DNA from 3 places in the Acidovorax sp. 107 genome. Region 1 is predicted to be linked to each of the others. Evidence: predicted binding sites of a transcription regulator. Region 1 holds the regulator's gene; each other region holds the start of a gene.
The links. The regulator sigma-54, encoded in region 1, starts transcription at its own class of promoters, with help from an activator protein. The targets are predictions, from matches to a motif close to TGGCANGNAANCTGCTTT.

Region 2: C8C99_RS16395 (ammonium transporter) is a predicted target of sigma-54. The motif match lies at 1,216-1,233, and genes of this name have one in related genera.
Region 3: C8C99_RS03505 (ANTAR domain-containing response regulator) is a predicted target of sigma-54. The motif match lies at 5,464-5,481, and genes of this name have one in related genera.

Annotation. Positions count from the first base shown of each region.
Region 1 covers NZ_QBTZ01000001.1:2,807,140-2,813,948, forward strand. The annotation lists gene C8C99_RS13170 (class I SAM-dependent RNA methyltransferase) at 1-329, opposite strand, end outside; gene C8C99_RS13175 (thioesterase family protein) at 326-808, opposite strand; gene C8C99_RS13180 (RNA polymerase factor sigma-54) at 889-2,478, opposite strand; gene lptB (LPS export ABC transporter ATP-binding protein) at 2,478-3,275, opposite strand; gene lptA (lipopolysaccharide transport periplasmic protein LptA) at 3,287-3,946, opposite strand; gene C8C99_RS13195 (thiol:disulfide interchange protein DsbA/DsbL) at 4,054-4,710, opposite strand; gene C8C99_RS13200 (SPOR domain-containing protein) at 4,803-5,459, opposite strand; gene argS (arginine--tRNA ligase) at 5,475-6,809, opposite strand, start outside.
Region 2 covers NZ_QBTZ01000001.1:3,516,892-3,523,700, forward strand. The annotation lists gene C8C99_RS16390 (TSUP family transporter) at 1-747, opposite strand, end outside; gene C8C99_RS16395 (ammonium transporter) at 1,266-2,618, shown strand; gene C8C99_RS16400 (hypothetical protein) at 2,697-3,026, shown strand; gene C8C99_RS16405 (antibiotic biosynthesis monooxygenase) at 3,062-3,412, opposite strand; gene C8C99_RS16410 (GMC family oxidoreductase) at 3,427-5,118, opposite strand; gene C8C99_RS16415 (ABC transporter permease) at 5,405-6,529, shown strand; gene C8C99_RS16420 (ABC transporter ATP-binding protein) at 6,526-6,809, shown strand, end outside.
Region 3 covers NZ_QBTZ01000001.1:738,917-745,725, forward strand. The annotation lists gene C8C99_RS03485 (CBS domain-containing protein) at 440-877, shown strand; gene C8C99_RS03490 (ABC transporter ATP-binding protein) at 1,085-1,897, opposite strand; gene ntrB (nitrate ABC transporter permease) at 2,005-2,970, opposite strand; gene C8C99_RS03500 (CmpA/NrtA family ABC transporter substrate-binding protein) at 3,034-4,278, opposite strand; gene C8C99_RS03505 (ANTAR domain-containing response regulator) at 4,826-5,452, opposite strand; gene C8C99_RS03510 (branched-chain amino acid ABC transporter substrate-binding protein) at 5,709-6,809, shown strand, end outside.

The DNA of each region.
Region 1 (6,809 bases):
AGGCTCTGCAGCGGGCTGTGCTGGGCTGTCACCTCGACCTTGAAGGTCTGGCGTGTGGTGAACCAGATCTCCCAGGCCACGTCGCTGGCCATTCCGTACAGATCGTTCTCGGAGCGGTACGGGCGGTGCGCAAGTTGCACCAGCACGCGCTGCGCCAGGCGGCTGTGCAGGTTGAGCTGCATGGCCTGGCGCCACGAGGCGCGCAGCAGCACGCCACCCCGGCCCACCAGCAGGTCTTGCCCCGTGAGGCCGGTGATGCCATGCACCTCGTCGGCCAGAAAGCCCTCGACGCCCGCAGCGCAAGGGAGGAAAAGTTGGAGTTGGTTCATGTCGATGGGGAGGATACGCGCTCGGGCAACGTGTGGGAACCCGGCGTGCCGGCGCGCGCCAGCAGCAACTGGCGGATGGATTCAGGGATAGCCGCCACCTTGCGGTCGGCCTTGCCAATGAAGACGATGCCGATCTTGCCGCGCGCCACCTCGCGGCCCGAGGTCTTCTCGGTCATGCAAAAGACCAGGTCGAACCCATAGCGGTTGAAGTCGGCCGGCGCCATCTCCACGCGCATGGTTTCGCCGTGGAAACCTTCGGACTTGTACTGCGCCACGATGTCGCCCACGACGATGGACAGGCCGCCCACGTCCGCCTCGGGGTAGCCCAGCGACTGGAAGAAACGCACGCGCGCTTCGGACACCAGGCTGAGCAACTGCGCGTTGTCCAGGTGCCCGCCCTGGTTCACATGGCTGATGTAGATCTGCAGCTCGGTGGCAAAACCGAAGTGCGCGGGGAGGTCGAAGACGATGCGGGCCATGGTGGGCTGCGGTGGGTAATACGGAAACAACAGAAAAGACTACGGCGGCGCTGGCGGGCAGTGCGCCACCTGCCGAGCGTCTACAAAGCCTTGCGCAAATTCGCCGGCGCGATCTTGAGCGCCTCGCGGTACTTGGCCACGGTGCGGCGGGCGCATTCGATGCCCTGCTCCTTGAGCATCTCGGCGATCTGGCTGTCGGACAGCGGCTTGGCCGGGTTTTCCGCCGACACGAACTGCTTGATCAGTGCGCGCACGGCCGTGCTCGATGCATTGCCGCCCGTTTCGGTGCCCAGGCCGGAGCCAAAGAAGTATTTCAGCTCGTAGGTGCCGATCGGCGTGGCCATGTACTTGGCGGTGGTCACGCGGCTGATGGTGGACTCGTGCAGGCCCAGTTCGTCAGCGATGTCGCGCAGCACCAGCGGGCGCATGGCCAGCTCGCCGTGGGTGAAGAAGTTCTTCTGCCGCTCGACGATGGCGCGCGAGACACGCAGGATGGTGTCAAAACGCTGCTGGATGTTCTTGATGAACCAGCGCGCCTCCTGCAGGCGCTGCTGCATGCCCTGGTGGCCCTCGCCGCCCTTGTGACCGCGCAGCGCGCCGGCGTAGATGTCGTGCACACGCAGGCGGGGCATCACATCGGGGTTGAGGCTGACGATGAAGTTGTGCTGGCCATCGCGGCCGTTGGCACGCCCGGCTTTGCGCACGATGACGTCGGGAATGATGATGTTGCGCTCAACATCGGCAAAACGGCGGCCAGGGCGCGGCTCCAAGCGGGCGATCAGGGCCATGGCGGCGCGCGTGCGCTCCTCGCCATCGCCACACAGCTGCGTCAGGCGGCGGATGTCGCGGCGGGCCAGCATCTCCAGCGGCTGCTGGCAGATGCGCAGCGCGGTCTGCACGGCGTCGGGGTCGGCATCGCTGTCTTCGTCGGCCGCCAGGGCGGTGAGCTGCAGCGTCAGGCATTCGGCCAGGTTGCGCGCGCCGACGCCCACAGGCTCCAGGCTTTGCAGCAGCCTTTGGGCCACCGTGAAGCGATGTACCAGTTCTTCGATCTGCTCCAGGTCGTCGGGCCCGGCGAGGCTGATCGCCAGCTCTTCGAGAGGCTCTTCCAGGTAACCGTCGTCGTTCAGCGATTCGATGAGAAAACGCAGTGCGGCCGTGTCCACGTCAGACAGCCGCAGCGACAGCGCCTGGCGGTGCAGGAAGGCCGTGAGCGATTCGTGCGAGCGCGCCAGTTCGGTGGCGTCGGCCTCGTCGCCCTCGGCGCCGTTATGGGTGCGGGCGGGGGCGTCGCCGCCCCACTCGGCATCATTGGGCACCATCTCGACGGTGCCGTCGCCGCTCCAGTCGGGCTCGTCGGTGCCTCCACCGGAGATTTCAGCATCATTTTGGCTTTCAGTGCTGGTGCTGCTTGCGCTGGCAGCTCCTGAAAACATAGCATCATCGGCACTGTAGTCGTCGGCCTGTGCGGGCGTGTCGGCGGCTTCCAGGCCAAACTCCTCACGCGGGGCTTCGTCGGCATTGCGTTCGAGGAACGGGTTTTCGTCGAGCATCTGCTCGACTTCCTGCGACAGTTCGAGCGTGGACAACTGCAGCAGCCGGATGGACTGCTGGAGCTGAGGGGTCAATGCAAGGTGCTGCGAGACGCGCAGCGACAGTCCAGGCTTCATCACATGCGGAAATGCTCGCCCAGGTACACCCGGCGCACTTCGGCGTTGTCCACGATCTCGGAGGGCGTGCCCTGGGCCAGTACGCGGCCGTCGCTGATGATGAAGGCGTGGTCGCAGATGCCCAGCGTCTCGCGCACGTTGTGGTCGGTGATGAGCACACCGATGCCCCGCGCCTTCAGGAAGCCGATGATGCGCTGGATCTCGATCACGGCGATGGGGTCGATACCGGCGAAGGGTTCGTCCAGCAGGATGAAACGTGGCTGGGTGGCCAGGGCGCGGGCAATCTCGACGCGGCGGCGCTCGCCGCCCGACAGCGCCAGGGCGGGCGAGGCACGCAGGTGGTCCACGCGCAGCTCCTGCAGCAGGGCTGTCAGGCGCTCTTCGATGGCATCGCGCGACAGCGGCTGGCCGTCATCGGCGCGCTGCAGTTCCAGCACGGCGCGCACGTTTTCTTCGACAGTGAGCTTGCGGAAGATGGAGGCTTCTTGCGGCAGGTACGACAGCCCCAGGCGCGACCGGCGATGGATGGGCATGTGGGCCACCGATTGGCCATCGATGCGGATGTCGCCCGCATCGCTGCGCACCAGGCCCACGATCATGTAGAACGACGTGGTCTTGCCCGCGCCATTGGGCCCGAGCAGCCCCACCACCTCGCCTTTTTGCACCACCAGCGACACATCCTTGACGACCTTGCGGCTGCCATAGGACTTGGCCAGGTGCTGCACCTCCAGGCGGCTGCCCGACTGCGAATCAGGCCCCAGGCGGCCACCCGCCTGGGTATCAGGACCGGTACTCACCACAGGCCCGCTCACTTGGCGCCGCCGCCAAGGCTGCTGCTGGGGCGCAGCGCCGGTGCGGGCGCGTCGGGCGCAGGGGCCGGGGCTGCCGCACCGGGCGGCGGGTCCTTGGGCGCCAGCACGGCGCGCACACGGCCACCGGGCGCGGGGGTGTCGCCTGCCGCAGCCGAAGACGCGGGCGCCTTCTGGCCGTCCACGGTGAACACGTCGGTGAGGTTGTTGTAGACGATCACGGCGCCGGTGATCTCATCGTTCAGCACCGACCCACGGTAGCGGCGCAGTTCGGCGCGGGTGATGAAGCGCACGTTGTCGGCCTTGCCGTCGTACTCGATGACTTCGCTCTCGCCTTCGATGAACTCGTCCGGCGCTCCGGTCACGGTGTCGCGCTTCTGGCGGAAGAACGCCCGTTTGCCCGCCTCGGCCGTGACCACGCCGTACTGGTAACCGTCGGCGTCCTGGCGCACATCCAGCCGCGCGCCGCGCAGCACGATGGTGCCCTTGGTCATCACCACGCGGCCCGAGAACACGCTGGTCTGCTTGAGTTCATCGTGACGCAGGGCATCAGCCTCGATGTTCATGGGCTTGGCACGGTCGGCCTTTTCGGCGTGTGCCACGCCCGCAAGGCCAGTCAGGGCTGCGAGCAACAGGAGGGGGAGTAGGCGTTGGGTCATAGGGCACGAATCTTGCAATGATTGTAGCCACCCGATGGTACCCATCCCGAAAAAAAGCCCGCATCAGCGGGCCTTTGGGACAGCTTGCCGACAGGGTCGGCAACTCGTCAGGCTTTGCGCGCCGTCGATGCCAGGTATTCGACCACTTGCAGCACCGTCTGCATGCTGCCAGCCATCGTGCCGTCGGTGTAGTACTTGCCTGCCACACCCATGGATGGCACGCCCTCGACGCCGTACGAATCCTGCAGCTGCGAGGCGCGACGCACCTGATTGGCCACGCTGAAGGAGCCGTAGACCTCCTTGAACTTGGCGGCGTCCACGCCCTGCTGGGTCACCCAGGCCAGGATCTCGTCGTCCTTGGCGAGCTTGACTTTTTCCACATGGATGGCGCGGAAGACCTTGGCGTGCAGGGCGTCGAGCTTGCCCATGCCTTCGAGCGTGTAGTACAGCTTTTGCTGGGGCACAAAGCTGGCATTGAACGCCACGGGCACGCGGCGGATGGAGAGGTCCTTGGGCGCGGCCTTGACCCAGGCGTCCAGCGAAGGCTCGAAGGCGTTGCAGTGGGGGCAGCTGTACCAGAAGAACTCGATCACATCGACCTTGCCAGCGGGGGCATCGGGAGCGACGGGCTTGTCCAGCCGCTTGAAGTCCTTGCCCTCCTTGAACTGGCGGGCTTGCGCCATGGCGGGGTTGGCCACTGGCAGCGTCAGGGCAGAAGCGGCAACCGCCGAGGCGGCGGACAAAGAAAACTCACGGCGTTTCATGACAAAGACTCTCCTGGTTCAGGTATGCGGGATGTGAGACATCCCTTTACAAAAAGTTCAGCCCTGGCGTTGGTGCCGTTTTGACAGGCACTTCAGCGCTGCACGCGCACGAGCGCCGATTCCAGCCCGGCGCCGTCGAGTTTCTCTTTGAGCACCTCGGCATCGTCACGCTTGGTGAAGGGGCCGATGCGCACCCGGAACACCGCCCGGCCATTTTGCTCACGCTCGCTCACGCGGGCCTCCCAACCCAGCATGGCCAGCTTGGCGCGCTGGGCGTCTGCGTCGGCCTGGGTGCGAAAGGCGCCTGCCTGCACAAAGTAGTCAAACGGGTCCGCGCTGCCCTTGGCCGCTGCCTTGGCCACGGCCAGATCGCCCAGGGGGTCGGCACCCGGCTTGCTCTCGGCCTTGGCTTCGGCTTTCGCGTCTGGCTTGCTTGCGGCGGGCTTGGCGGCCGATGCGGCGGCGCGCACCTCAGGGGCCGGTGCCGATGCAGGGGTTGACGCAGCCGCGGCCACCGGGGGCGCGGCGGGGCGGGCCGGGTTCTTGCCATACAGCGGCGAATTCGGGTCCCAGTTTTTGTTTTTCTGGGATTCGGCCGCGTCCATGTCCGCGCCGCGGCCGTTGCCCTTGTTCAGGAACGGCACCGGCACCTTGGTCACGTACACCGCCACGGCCAGCGCCGCGCCCAGGCCCACGATGACCCCGATGATGAAGCCGACAATGGTCCCGCCCGTCTGTTGCTTTTTCATATTGGTAGTAACTGCTTACATTCTGGCCGGAGCCGACACGCCCAGCACAGCCAAGCCATTGTGCAATACCTGGGCGGTGGCAGCGACCAGCGCCAGGCGCGCCTTCTTCACCACCTCGTCGTCCACGAGGATGCGCTCGGCATCGTAGTAGCTGTGGTAGCTGGCGGCCAAGTCGCGCAGGTAGAAGGTCACGTCGTGCGGGGCTTCGCCGTCGGCAGCGGCCGTGAGCATCTCGGGGTACTTGGCCAGTTGCAGCATCAGCGCTTGGGCCTGGGGGCCTTCCAGCGCCGACAGGTCCACGTCCTGGAGCGACGCCACGTCGCCACCACCCGCCTCTTGCCAGGCGCGCAGCACCGACTGGATGCGGGCATGCGCGTACTGCACGTAGTACACCGGGTTGTCGTTGTTCTGCGCCACCGCTAGGTCCACGTCGAAGGTGTACTCGGTGTCGGGCTTGCGAGACAGCAAGAAGAAACGCACCGCGTCCTTGCTGGTCCACTCGATCAAATCGCGCAGCGTGACGTAGCTGCCCGCGCGCTTGCTGATCTTGACCTCTTCGCCGCCCTTGACCACGCGCACCATGGTGTGCAGCACGTAGTCGGGGTAGCCCTGCGGAATGCCCACGTCGGCCGCCTGCAGGCCGGCGCGCACGCGGGCAATGGTGCCGTGGTGGTCGGTGCCCTGGATGTTGACGACCTTGGTAAAGCCGCGCTCCCACTTGGCGATGTGGTACGCCACGTCGGGCACAAAGTAGGTGAAGGTGCCGTCCTGCTTGCGCATGACGCGGTCCTTGTCGTCGCCGTAGTCGGTGCTCTTGAGCCACAGCGCGCCGTCCTGTTCGTAGGTCTTGCCGTTGGCGATGAGCTTGTTCACCGTGGCCTCGACCCGGCCGCTGGTGTACAGGCTGGACTCCAGGTAGTACTCGTCGAACTGGAGGTTGAAGGCCTGCAGGTCCTTGTCCTGTTCATTGCGCAGGTAGGCCACGGCAAACTGGCGGATGTTGTCGTAGTCGTCTACATCGCCATTGGCCGTGAACTCGCGGTCGTCGGCCTTGACGGTGGCCTTGGCCTTGAAGGCCTCGGCAATGTCGGCGATGTAGTCGCCGTTGTAGAAATTCTTGGCCAGCGGGTTGTCGCTGTCGGTGGGCCAGCAGTCGTCGCCGGGCTTGAAGCCCTTGGCGCGCAGCTGCGTGCTCTTGGTGAGGGTGTCGATCTGCACGCCCGCGTCGTTGTAATAGAACTCGCGGTGTACCTTCCAGCCCTGGGTGCTGAACAGGTTGCAGATGGCATCGCCCAGCGCCGCTTGGCGGCCATGGCCCACGTGCAGCGGGCCCGTGGGGTTGGCCGACAC
Region 2 (6,809 bases), 710 kb from region 1:
AGCGTCGTACCCCGTCTTCAAGATCAGCGTGCTCACCACCACGATGAAGATGCCCCGCACAAAGCCAGTGCCATGCTTGAGCGCCATGTGCGTGCCCAGCAGGCTGCCCAGCACGTTGGCCACGGCCAGCGTCACCGCAAAGTGCCACCACACATGGCCCTTGGCGGCGAACAGCGCAATCGCGGCAATGTTGGTGGCGCAGTTGAGCAGCTTGGCCGAGGCCGAGGCATTCAGAAAGTCGTAGCCCAGCAGCCGCACGAACAAGAAGACGAAGAAGCTGCCCGTACCCGGGCCAAAGAACCCGTCATAAAAGCCGATGAGCACGCCAATCAGGCAGGCGGCGATCACCTCGGCCCGGCCCGCAAACCGGGGCGTGTGGTGCCGCCCCAGCTCCTTCTTGGCCAGTGTGTAGAGCAGCACGCCCAGCAGCACCAGGGGCAGCAGCTTGCGCAAGAAGTCGGCCGACACCACGGTGACGGCCCAGGCGCCCACGAACGAGCCGGCAAAACCGGCGGCCGCGGCCGGCAGCATGGCCGACCAGCGGATCTGCACCTTGCGGCTGTATTGCCAAGTGGCCATGGCCGTGCCCCACACCGAGGCCGCCTTGTTGGTGCCCAGCAGCGTGGCTGGGGGCGCGCCCGGAAAAGCCGCAAACAGCGCGGGCACCATTACCAGTCCACCGCCTCCCACGATCGCATCCACAAAGCCCGCGAGCAGCGAGGCCAGGGTCATCAAAATCCATTCCATCGCAGGATTGTCGCACCGGGCCTGCTATCGATTCAGGACTGCTCAGGATCTAGGGATGGCCTGCATAACCCTCGCGAGTCGGTGGTAGTGCGGATCGGGATGGGCCGCAAGGCGCCTTTTTCTTGCCAATAGCCCGGCTATTGGCAAGAAAAGCAACGCAGCGGATCGCACGAGGCCGCGCTATCACCGACCGCAGGGAGTTATGCAGGCCATCCCTAGCAGGCAAGAAAAAGGCGCTGGGATCGCCAGCGCCTGAAAGGGTTCACACCTCGTTGGGTGTTTTGAATGTGGTTCTTGGTAGAAAGGTTGTCTCCTCGGGCCCCTCGCTTGGCACACCGAAGCGCGCTTTCGAGTGCCGCAACTGTAACGGCTGCACTTTGCTGGTGCATTGGGGGTTTCCCGCCCCCCGTTGTTGGGCGCCGGAGGGACGGCCGGTGCGTCCTGTGCCCCGATTCGGTGGGACTTTGCTGGCATGGCTCGTGCAATGCGCTTGTAACAAATTGCGAAAGGGAGCGTGCATGCGTGCAGTCAACCACCGGGTCGTTGCGGTCGTGTCGTTGTGTCTGGGGCTTTGCACTTGTGCGCTCGCCCAGGGCGTGCCAGAGGTTCCTGCCATCGCGGCGCCCGTCACCCGCCCCGCCCTGGTGGCGCAGGACACGGTGAATGCGGCCCACACCGGCTGGATGATGACCTCCACTGCCCTGGTGCTGCTGATGACGCTGCCGGGCATTGCGCTGTTCTACGCAGGCATGGTGCGCAGGAAGAACGTGCTCAACACCATGGCGTGCGTGGTCGCGATTGCGGCGCTGGTCAGCCTGTTGTGGTTTGCGGCGGGGTACTCACTGGCTTTCACACCAGGCAGCGCCTGGCTGGGGGGCTGGGACCGCGCTGGCTTTGCGGGGCTCGACTTTCAGCTGGAGGCGGGCAAGCTGGCCGTGAGCCACATTGCGCCGCTGATCCCAGAGTCGGTATATGCGATGTTCCAGCTCACGTTCGCCATCATCACGGCCGCTCTGCTGGTGGGCGCGTTCGTCGAGCGCATGCGGTTCTCGGCCATGCTGGTCTTCATTGGGCTGTGGACGCTGGTGGTGTACGCGCCCGTGGCGCACTGGGTGTGGGAGCCCGGGGGCTGGCTGGCGCAGATGGGCGCGCTGGACTTTGCGGGCGGCTCGGTCGTGCACGTGAATGCGGGCGTGGCGGGGCTGGTGTGTGCCTGGTTTCTGGGCCGCCGCGCGGGGTATGGGCGCGAGCCGTTTGAACCCTACAACCTGGGGCTCACCATGGCGGGCGCGGGCATGCTGTGGGTGGGCTGGTTTGGCTTCAACGCGGGCTCGGCGGTGGCGGCCGATGGGCGCGCCGGGCTGGCCATGGCAGTGACGCACCTGGCCGCTGCAGCCGGGGCGCTGTCGTGGATGCTGGGTGAGTGGGTGGTGCGCGGGCGCCCGTCGCTGCTGGGGCTGTGCTCTGGCCTGGTGGCGGGGCTGGTGGCCATCACGCCTGCCGCCGGTTTTGTCACGCTGCGTTCGGCCGTCGTGATTGGTCTGGTGGCCGGGCTGGCCTGCTACTGGGGCGCCACGGGGCTCAAGCGGCTGCTGCGGGTGGACGACTCGCTCGACGTATTTGGCGTGCACGGCGTTGGCGGCATCGTGGGTTCGCTGCTGACGGGCGTGCTGGCCAGCAGGGCCGTGGGCGGGGTGGCCGGTAGCCTGCTCACCCAGGCCATCGGCGTGGGCGCCGTGGCGGCCTACAGCCTGGTGATGACGGCCGCGCTGCTGTGGGTCGTCAACTTTGCGATGGGCCTGCGGGTGGACGAGCAAAGCGAGCAGACCGGGCTGGACATTGCCCAGCACCGCGAGCGCCTGGGCGGCTGAATGCGCCGCCGCGTCCTGTGATGTGCGGGCCAGCGAATGCAGTCCGATGGATGACCCCAATGCAGTAAGGAGCCGAACATGTCCGATTCCGACAAGCTGGCGATTGCCGCCCACCTGCATGTGCTGTTGCGGCGCAAGACAGGGCGCGTGACCGATACCGAATGGATGGCTGCCAACGCGGACTACGCGCAGGAGATCGTGCGGTTTGCGCGCCAGCGCGCCACCGAAGACAACGCGCCCGACCTGGCCGAATGGGCCGACCGCCTGGAGCAGGCCCTGCACGCAGCGCCCCCTTCCGCCCAGCGCCGACCGCTGCTGGATGCTGCGGCGCAGGCAGTGCGTGCGCGCCCCGCACCGCCCCCCGAGCCTGCCCCCGAAGTGCCGCGCTATGTGGGCGGCATCCGCTGACCTGCCAAGCGGTTTCTGCGCCGGGGGCTCAAGGATCAGTGGGGTGCTGTGCCCTGCGCGAACAGCCCGGCCGTGGGCAGCAGTCCAGCCAGCCGGTTGTCCCCGTAGGTGCGCAGCACCTGCGCAATCACCACCTGGTAGCCATTGAGCCACTGCGCCTGCGCGGCCTTGGCCTTCAGGTGCGCGGGGTGCTGCATCAGCGTCTGTAGCGCCTCCAGCGACTGCCAGTAGTACACGTTGGAGACCAGGCCGTTGCCCGTGTCCGTCCACGACTCCTCGCCCAGGTAGCCGTCGATAGCGCGGGCGGCGGTGGCGATGGCTTCGTCCAGCCGGTGAAAGGCGTCGTCGAACTGCTTGGTCGCAAAGATGAAGGTGGAGGAGTACATCGGCGCGATGCTACTCACGCCGCCTGCCGTGACTGGATGATCCACTCCGCGGCCTTCTCCGCCATCATCAGCGTGGGCGAGTTGGTGTTGCCGCTGGTGATAGTGGGCATGGCGCCCGCATCCACCACGCGCAGCCCGGCCACCACGCCGCCACGTCCGTCGCGCACGCGCAGTTGCGCATCCAGCACGGCCATCGGGTCGCCGTCGCGGCCCATCTTCGTGGTGCCCACGGGGTGGAAGATGGTGGTGGCAATGTCGCCCGCCAGGCGCGCCAGGTCTTCGTCGCTTTCAAACTGCACGCCGGGCTTCCACTCCTGAGGCTGGTACTTGGCCAGCGCGGGCTGGGCCACGATGCGGCGCGTGACGCGCAGGCTGTCGGCCGCCACCTGGCGGTCTTCGGGCGTGCTGAGGTAGTTGGGCGCGATGGCGGGCGCGGCCTTGAAGTCGGCGTTCTTGATGCTCACCGTGCCCCGGCTGGTGGGGTTGAGGTTGCACACGCTGGCGGTGAACGCCGGGAACCCGTGCAGCGGCTCGCCAAACGCATCGAGCGACAAGGGCTGCACGTGGTACTCGATGTTGGGGTACGGCTGGTCGGGGCTGCTGCGGGTGAACGCACCCAGCTGCGAAGGCGCCATGCTCATGGGCCCGCTGCGCTTGAGCGCATATTCAAGCCCGATCTTGGCCTTGCCGACCAGCGAGTTGGCCATGGTGTTGAGCGTCTGCACGCCCTGCACCTTGAACACCGCGCGGATCTGCAGGTGGTCCTGCAGATTGGCGCCCACGCCCGGCAGGTCCACCTTCACTTCCACGCCGTGCTGGCGCAGCAGTGCGGCGGGGCCGATGCCCGACAGCTGCAGCAGCTGGGGCGAGTTGACGGCGCCCGCGCTCAGGATCACTTCGCCCGCCGCGCGGGCCGCGACCATCTCGGTGCCGTCCCACACCTGCACGCCCGTGCAGCGCTGGGTGCCGTCGGGCTGGGTCTCGATGAGGAGCTTGGACGCCTGCGCGCTGGTCCACATCTCGAAGTTGGGCCGGCCGTAGCAGGTTGGGCGCAAGAAGGCTTTGGCCGTGTTCCAGCGCCAGCCGCCTTTCTGGTTGACCTCGAAGTAACCCACGCCTTCGTTGCTGCCGCTGTTGAAGTCGTCGGTGGCCGGGATGCCCGCCTGCTGCGCAGCGTGGGCAAAGGCGTCGAGCACATCCCAGCGCAGGCGCTGTTTTTCCACCCGCCACTCGCCCGTGCTGCCGGTGGCCTTGTTGCCGTGCAGGCGTTTGAAATTTTCGTTCACGGCCCCGGGCTGGTCCAGGCGCCAATGGTCTTCGTGGCGGCGGAAGTAGGGCAGGGCGTTGTCCCAGCGCCAGCTGGCGTCGCCGGTCAGCTCGGCCCACTGGTCGTAGTCGCGCGCCTGGCCGCGCATGTAGATCATGCCGTTGATGCTGCTGCAGCCGCCCAGCGTCTTGCCGCGCGGGTAGCGCAGGGTGCGGCCGTTCAGGCCCGCGTCGGGTTCGGTGTTGTAGAGCCAGTCGGTGCGCGGGTTGCCGATGCAGTACAGGTAGCCCACGGGGATGTGGATCCAGTGGTAGTCGTCCTTGCGGCCCGCTTCGATCAGCAGCACGCGGTGGCGGCCGTCGGCGCTCAGGCGGTTGGCAAGCAGGGCTCCGGCCGTGCCCCCGCCGATGATGATGGTGTCAAACGTGGTGTCGCTCATGGAAAAGGGGCGGTGCCGATCAAGGGTGGTAACGGTGGGCCATTGTGCGGATGGGGCAGGCCCTGTCGATAGGGTGTGTGCCTATTGCTACATTTTTGGTAGCTACTGGTGCTTATAGATATTGCGCTTGGCGTCGATTTGATAATAATTACACGCTTCGCCGCCTGTCTTTGCTTGACAGGCTGGTGTCCGACAGCGCGTGCAGGATTCGCTCCGCTACCATGCACGCTCTTCCTTGCTGCTTCTTGACGACCCACCCCCTGCGGCTGCCCTGGCGGCCTGACCCATGACCGACCACGCCCCCCACATCGTTCGCGCCGATACGCCCCAAGGGCCGTGCGCGCAGCTGCGTGGGCGCTGGGGCGCGGCCGAGTTGGGCAGCGCGAAGCAGTGGCAGGCCGTGTCGGACCAGCTGCGCGACGCACCGCCTGCCCCCACCCTGGGCTGGGACCTGCGGGAGCTGCAGTGGCTGGACCATGTGGGCGCGCAGCTGCTGTGGAACCACTGGCAGCACGCCTGGCCCGCCCAGCTGGCCTGCACCGACAGCCAGCGCACCATGCTCACGCGCGTGGCGCAGTTCACCTGCGTGGCACCGCCGCCCGAGCCCTGGCGGCTGGGCGAACAGATCGACCACCTGGGCGTGCTGGTGCTGCATGGCGTGGACCATGCCCGCCACCTGCTGGAGATGGTGGGCCAGCTGGTGCTGGACCTGGGCCGCCTGGCGCGCGCACCGCGCAAGGGGCCGTGGCGCGATGTGTCCGGCCACCTGTACCGCATGGGCGCCACGGCGCTGCCCATCACGGCGCTGGTGGGCTTCCTCATCGGGGTGGTGCTGGCCTACCTGATGAGCCTGCAGCTGCGGCAGTTTGGTGCCGAGTCGTTCATCGTCAACATCCTGGGCATCTCGCTGATCCGCGAGCTGGGGCCCATGCTGGCGGCCATTCTGGTGGCGGGCCGCTCGGGCTCGTCCATCACCGCGCAGATCGGTGTGATGCGCGTGACCGAAGAGCTGGACGCCATGCGCGTCATGGGCATCCCGCACGGGTTCCGCCTGGTGATGCCGCGCACGCTGGCATTGGCGCTGGCCATGCCGCTCATCAGCGTATGGACCACGCTGGCCGCGCTGGCAGGCGGCATGCTGGCGGCCGACGTCTCCATGGACATCTCGCCGTCCTACTTTGTGCAGGCACTGCCCGCCGCGGTGAAGGTCGGCAACCTAGGCCTGGCGATGGCCAAGTCGGTGGTGTTTGGTGCATTCATTGCGCTCATCGGCTGCCACTGGGGCCTGCGCGTCAAGCCCAACACCCAGAGCCTGGGCGAAGGCACGACGGCGTCGGTGGTGTCGTCCATCACCATGGTGATCATCGTGGACGCGCTGTTTGCGGTCGCCTTCAAGAACATTGGCATATGACTGAGCGCATCGCCAAGCCCGAACACATCGCCGTCGCGCCGGGCGAGCCGCCCATCGTGGACGTGCAGGGCCTCTGGACGCAGTTTGGCAAGGGCGATGAAACCTTCACCGTGCACCAGGACCTGAACTTCACCGTGCAGCGCGGCGAGATGCTGTCGCTGGTGGGGGGCTCGGGCACGGGCAAGACGGTGCTGCTGCGCCAGATCCTGGGCCTGGCACGGCCCACGCGTGGGCAGGTCACGGTGCTGGGCCGTCCGGCGTCCGAAATGGGGCGCGAGGG
Region 3 (6,809 bases), 2.1 Mb from region 1:
CGGCTCATCGATGGGATGAACTGTACGCCGATGGTGTTCAGGGAAAAACCACCTAGTCGCGAACTAACTGTTCCAGTATTGGAAACAATCGGCTGGGGGCTCTGGGCTGCTTGGTCGCCATCGAAGCCAGGGCGGTTTGCCTGGAACGTCGCTGAGCGCCGACAGGCTACAGAAGCCGGTGAGGGGTGCGTGACCGGTGCGGTGAACATGGGCTCCATCGTGCCGGGCTGGGCAGATGGCGTCGTCTCGCTGCGGTTTCGCTTCTTTTCAGTTTGTTTCGGGTGCGGCGGTATGCAACAGCGCAGAAACATGAGTTGCATTCACCATGCAACAGGATGATCAAAAAGCGCCGCATATCGGGCTTGCGTGGGTTGCGCGCACGGGGCTTATGGGCTGAAATCTCTCTGTGCCCGTTTCCGTTTTCACGAGGGAGGTTTCCATGACCGCAGTCGCCAAGATTCTTCAGTCCAAACCCGACGCCATCGTCCACACCATCAGCCCCGCCGCATCCGTGCTGGACGCCCTTCAGCTCATGGCTGACAAGGGCATTGGCGCGCTCATCGTGACTGAGGGCGCGTCCATCGTCGGCATCTTCACCGAGCGGGACTACGCCCGCAAAATTGCCCTCATGGGGCGCACGTCGGCCGTCACCCAGGTCAAGGACGTGATGACCTCGGCTGTGATGTTTGTGCGCCCGGACCAGACCAGCGAGCAGTGCATGCAGCTCATGAGCAACAACCGCCTGCGCCACTTGCCCGTGGTGGACAACGGCAAGCTCGTGGGCATGATTTCCATCGGCGATCTGGTCAAGGACATCATCTCCGAGCAGAAATTCATCATTGAGCAGCTGGAGAACTACATCACCGGAACGCATTGAGGGGCAACCCCCTGAGGCGCGGCGCGCCTTCCCCCTTCTTCTCTCGAAGGGCTGCGCCATTCGCGAATGGGGGCGCACCCGGCGCGACGGGGCGGCCCTTGCGCGGGTGCTACGGCCCTGGCATGGGGACGTAAAGAAAAAGGGCTCTGACCGATCTGGTCAGAGCCCTTTTGTTTTGGTTGTCTGCGCTGCTTTCGACTGGGCCGCTCAAGCCGCCTTCTCGACGTGCCCCTGGCGCGTGTACAGAAAGTCGATCACGGCCTTGCGGTAGTGCACATACTGCGGGTCCTCGGCCAGTTCCACGCGCTTGCGCGGGCGGGGCAAGTCCACGGTCAGCACCTCGCCAATCGTGGCGGCCGGGCCGTTGGTCATCATCACGATCTTGTCGGACAGCAGCACGGCCTCGTCCACGTCGTGGGTCACCATGACCACGGTGCTTTGGGTGCGTGCCACGATCTCCAGCAGCTCGTCCTGCAGCTTGGCGCGGGTGAGGGCGTCGAGCGCGCCAAAGGGCTCGTCCATCAGCAGCACCTGGGGCTCCATGCTCAGCGCCCGGGCAATGCCCACACGCTGCTTCATGCCGCCCGAGATTTCACCGGGGCGCTTCTGCCCCGCATGCGTCAGGCCCACCAGTGCCAGCGCGGCATCGGTGCGGGCCTTGAGCTGGGCCTTGGTCTCCTTGGCGCCGAACACGCGCTCCACAGCCAGGTAGATGTTGTCAAAGCAGGTGAGCCAGGGCAGCAGCGAGTGGTTTTGGAACACTACCGCGCGCTCGGGCCCCGGGCCTTTGATCTCCTTGTTGGCGCAGAGCAGTGCGCCATTGGTGGGAGTGGTCAGGCCCGCAATCAGGTTGAGCAGGGTGGACTTGCCGCAGCCGGAGTGGCCGATGAGCGCCACGAACTCGCCCTTGGCAATCGTCAGGTGGATGTCCTTCAGCGCCGGGAAAAGGCCCTTGGCCGTCTTGAAGGTCTGCTCGACGCCGTGGATCTCGATGAACTTGGTGGTGAGAGATGCATGCATTAGGAACTCCTGGTTTTTTCGAGGACCACCGTGGAACCGGCTTTGCCGGGCCACGGGTGGTGCCCCCTTGAGGGGGTGACGTGCCGCAGGCGCGGCTCAGGGGTGGGTCAAGTTTTGACCTCTTCGAACGTAAATGCGGTGGCCAGCTTGATGAGTGCAAACTCCAACAGCAGCCCGACGATGCCGATCACAAAGATCGCGATGATGATGTTCTTGACGTTGAGGTTGTTCCACTCGTCCCACACCCAGAAGCCGATGCCCACGCCGCCGGTCAGCATCTCGGCCGCTACGATCACCAGCCACGCGGTGCCCACGGCCAGGCGCACGCCGGTCAGCATGTAGGGCAGCACGGCGGGGAACAGGATCTTGGTGGCGATCTTCCACTCGCTCAGGTTCAGCACGCGGGCCACGTTCATGTAGTCCTGCGGCACGCGCTGCACGCCCACGGCGGTGTTGATGATCATGGGCCAGATGGAGCAGATGAAGATGGTCCAGATGGCCGCCGGGTTGGCGCCCTTGAAGACCAGCAGACCGATCGGCAGCCACGCCAGGGGCGACACGGGGCGCAGCAGGCTGATGAGCGGGTTGAACATGCGCGACAGGAAGCTGAAGCGCCCGATCACGAAGCCCGCCGGAATGCCCACCAGCGCTGCCATGCCAAAGCCGATGGCCACGCGCTGCAGGCTCATCAGCACGTTCCAGCCCACGCCCTGGTCGTTGGGGCCGTTGCGGTAGAACGGGTTGCTGAACACCTCCAGCGCCTGCAGCCAGGTGTCCTTGGGGCTGGGGATGCTGCCGCCCGTGGTGGTGGAGACCACCGCCCACAGGCCGACGAGCAAGCCCAGGCCACACAGCGGCGGCAGCACGGCCAGCCAGAAGCTGCGCGAGACGGCCGACCAGTCGCGGCCTGTAGCCGCCGTGGTGGCGGGCGCTGCAGGTGCCTTGGGGGCAGATGTTGCAACCTTTTGGCTTCTTGCGTTAGTGGATGTTGCGCTTGTCGCTACAGTATTCATAGCATTCTGTGCGGCCACGGGGGCTGCATCCAACGGGGAGTGAAAGACGGCACTGACCATGGTTTTCTCCTGTGCAGGGCTTGCTGGCTGGGTGGTCGGGCGGGCGCTGGGGCAGGGTCGCCGTCAGGCCTTGATCTTGAAGCCGTCGGCGTACTTGGCGGGGTCCTTGCCGTCCCACACTACGCCGTCGATGAGCTTGCTGGTGCGCATCACGTCCTTGGGCACGCTGATCTTCATGGCGCTGGCCACCGACTTGTACAGCTCGACCTGGTTGACTTCCTTGGCCACCGCCAGGTAGTCGGGGTGGCTCTTGAGCAGGCCCCAGCGCTTGTGCTGGGTCAGGAACCACATGCCGTCCGACAGGTAGGGGAAGTTCACCGCACCGTCGTTGAAGAACTTCATGTGGTTGGGGTCGTCCCAGGTCTTGCCCAGGCCGTTCTGGTAGCGGCCCAGGATGCGCTGGTTGATGGCGTCCACGCCCGTGTTCACATACGCCTTGCCTGCCACGGTTTCGGCCATCTTCATCTTGTTGGAGAGGCTGGCATCGATCCACTGGCTGGCTTCGAGCACGGCCATCATCACGGCGCGCGTGGTGTTGGGGTACTTCTTGACGAACTCTGCCGTGGTGCCCAGCACCTTTTCGGGGTGGTCCTTCCAGATGTCCTGCGTGGTGTTGGCCGTGATGCCGATGCCGTCCATGATGGCGCGGTGGTTCCAGGGCTCGCCCACGCAAAAGCCGTCCATGTTGCCCACGCGCATGTTGGCCACCATCTGCGGCGGGGGCACGGTGATGAGCTTGGCGCCCGACAGCGGGTTGATGCCCGCCGCTGCCAGCCAGTAGTGCATCCACATCGCGTGGGTGCCGGTGGGGAAGGTGCCCGCAAAGGTGTATTCGCGCTTCTCGCTGACCATGAGCTTGGCCAGGGACGGGCCATCCACCGCGCCCTTGTCGGCCAGCGTCTTGGAGAGGGTGATGGCCTGCCCGTTGTTGTTCAGACTCATTAGCACGGCCATGTCCTTCTTGGGACCGGCGGTGCCCAGGTGCACGCCATAGACCAGGCCGTAGAGCACATGGGCGAAGTCCAGCTCGCCGTTCACCAGCTTGTCACGCACGCCGGCCCAGCTGGCTTCCTTGTTGGGGACGATGGTCACGCCGTATTTCTTGTCGAAGCCCAGCACCGAGGCCATGACCACGCTGGCGCAGTCGGTCAGCGGGATGAAGCCGATCTTGACTTCCTTCTTCTCGGGGGCGTCGGAGCCGGCTGCGTGGACGAGCGCGCGCAGCGCGGGGCTCACACCCACAGCGCCCACGGTGGCGGCCTGCAGCACGGTGCGGCGGTTGAGGCTGGTTTTCAACAGATCGGTCATGGGGCATCCCTGGTGGCGTGAAAAACAAAAAGGCGTCCTCACACCGCGCCGGGCTGCAGCAAAGCAACGCCAGGAGCGGGTGGGGACGCCTTTGTCCGTGGTGGAGCCTGGAACGGGTCCGGGGCTCCTTGCCAGCACCGGCCCGCCGTTGGGTCAGTGCTGTCAGTGGTCAGACCTGCATTGGTCTTGCACTGTGCAATGCAAAGCGCGTGCCAGCCTTTTTTTACTGGGTTGGGATGAATGAATTATTCAAATTTGATAGCAAAGAAGGCGTATTTGATTGGCGCTTCAAGGCGATTTGGTTTCAATTCACCTCTGCTTGGTCAGTGCGGTGCATTGCACTGCCGTTGTGCGCTGCACCATCGCAGTCCAGGCATCGGGGCCGCCGTGCACGCGGCAGGCGCATGGTGGTCCGTGCCAACGGGTTGCAGGGGGGTAATGCGGTACCACCGTGCATGGGACCGCAGCGGCGTCGCTGCGCGAATGAGGCGGGTGGGCCGTGTTTTGCGCGGAGCGTGGGCCCCGCGATGTGAGAGGGTGAGGGTTATTACCCCAGCAGGTCCATCACGTCCAGCATGCGCTGGGCCACGTCCACCAGCTTCAGGCCCTTGTCCATGGCCGTCTTGCGCAGCTTTTCGTAGGCGGCCTGTTCGGTCAGGCCCTGGCGCTGCATGAGCAAACCCTTGGCGCGGTCGATGGTCTTGCGGCCTTGCAGTTCGGTCTTGGCGTCGGCGAGCTCGGCGCGCAAGGCCTGTTCATGCTGGAAGCGGGCCATGGCCACATCCAGAATGGGGCGGATGCGCTGCGGTGCCAGCCCCGCCACGATGTAGGCAGACACGCCTGCCGCCACTGCATCCTTCACGTGCGAGGTGTCCTCGTCGTTGGTGAACATCACGATGGGACGGCGCTCGTCGCGCGTGGCCATCACCACATGCTCCAGCGCGTCGCGGGCCTCGCTCTCGGCATCCACGATGATCAGGTCGGGCTGCAACTGCGCGATGCGCTCGCTCAGGAACACGTCGGCCGGCAGCGTGGCCACCAGGTTGAAGTTGTTCTCCAGCAGCCCGATGCGCAGCGCCCGCGACCGCTCTGCCTGTTCCACAGCGTGGTCGTCGTCGGGGTCGGTGACTGCCAGATCCGGGGCAACCACCACGATGCGCAAAGCCTCATTCATACCCGTGAGCATAAGCAATTTTTACGCCACAAATTGGTGCGCCGGGGTGGTGCACGGCCTTTGAAGGCCCCGCGATGTCCCCTCGCTCCGGGGCTGCACCCATCCCAAGCCCGCCAGGTCGGGGTGCCGTGCTCTGCGTTGCGGGGCCTGAAAGTTGCTAATACTGACACCGTGGGAGGGCATACCCGGTAGCTCGCCGGGTAGGGCGTCGCATATACATCTGGTCACACAGACACACTGAAATGGAGTTTTTTGCATGAACAAGCACATCAACCGGCGCCGCTTCTCGGCCAGCCTGGCCTTGACCGCAGTGGCGACTGCCGCACTCCTGACCGGATGCGGCAAAGTGCCGGACACCATCAAAATTGGTGTGGCTCAGCCCCTCTCTGGCCCGCTGGGTGCGCTGGGGCAGGATCTGCTCAATGGCGTCAAGCTGGCGGTGGAGGAACTCAACAAGTCCGGCTACACGGTGGACGGCAAGCGCGTGACGCTGGAGGTCGTGTCCGTTGACGACAAGGCCGACGCCACCACCGGCAAGGCCGTGGCGCAGCAGCTGGTGGATGCCGGCGTGGTCGCGGTGGTGGGCCACCTCAACTCGGGCGTGAGCATCGAGACCGCCCCCATCTACGCTGCCAAGGACATCGCGCAGATCGCCATCTCCACGAACCCCAAGTTCACACAGCTCGGGTTTCCGACCACCTTCCGCATGGTGGGCAACGACACCCTGCAGGCCCGCGCCATTGGCTCGTTTGCCGCCACCCAGCTGGGCGCCGCACGCTATGCCGCGCTGGACGATGGCACGCCCTATGGCAAGGGCCTGGCCGATGGCGCGGCCGAACAGCTCAAGGCCGAGAAGAAAGAGGTGGTGGTGCGCAAGTCGTTCGACGACAAGACCGTGGCCTTTGATGGCCTGGCCGGGGAGCTCAAGGCCGCCAATGTGGAGGTGATTGTTTCGACCCTCAACGACTTCCAGGCGCTGGCACTGCTCGAAGCCCTGCAGAAGGTGGGCCACACCAAGGTCAGCCTGCTGGGGGGCGACACCATCAAGACCACCGACATGACCAAGGGCGCAGGCATCGTGCAGGGCGTGTATGCCACATCGCCCGTGCTGGAGGCCAAGGAGTTCACCACCGGCAAGCCCTTCCTTGAAAAGTACATCGCCGCTTTCAAGAAGCCCCCGGCCTACGGCGGCCACTACAGCTACGACAGCACCTACGTGCTCTCGGCCGCCATCCAGAAGGCCAAGTCCGCCGACCCCAAGGACATCACCAAGGCCCTGCACAGCATCAACGGCTACGCCCCGGTGATCGGCACCATGACCTGGGATGACAAGGGCGAGCAGCGCTATGGCGCCGTG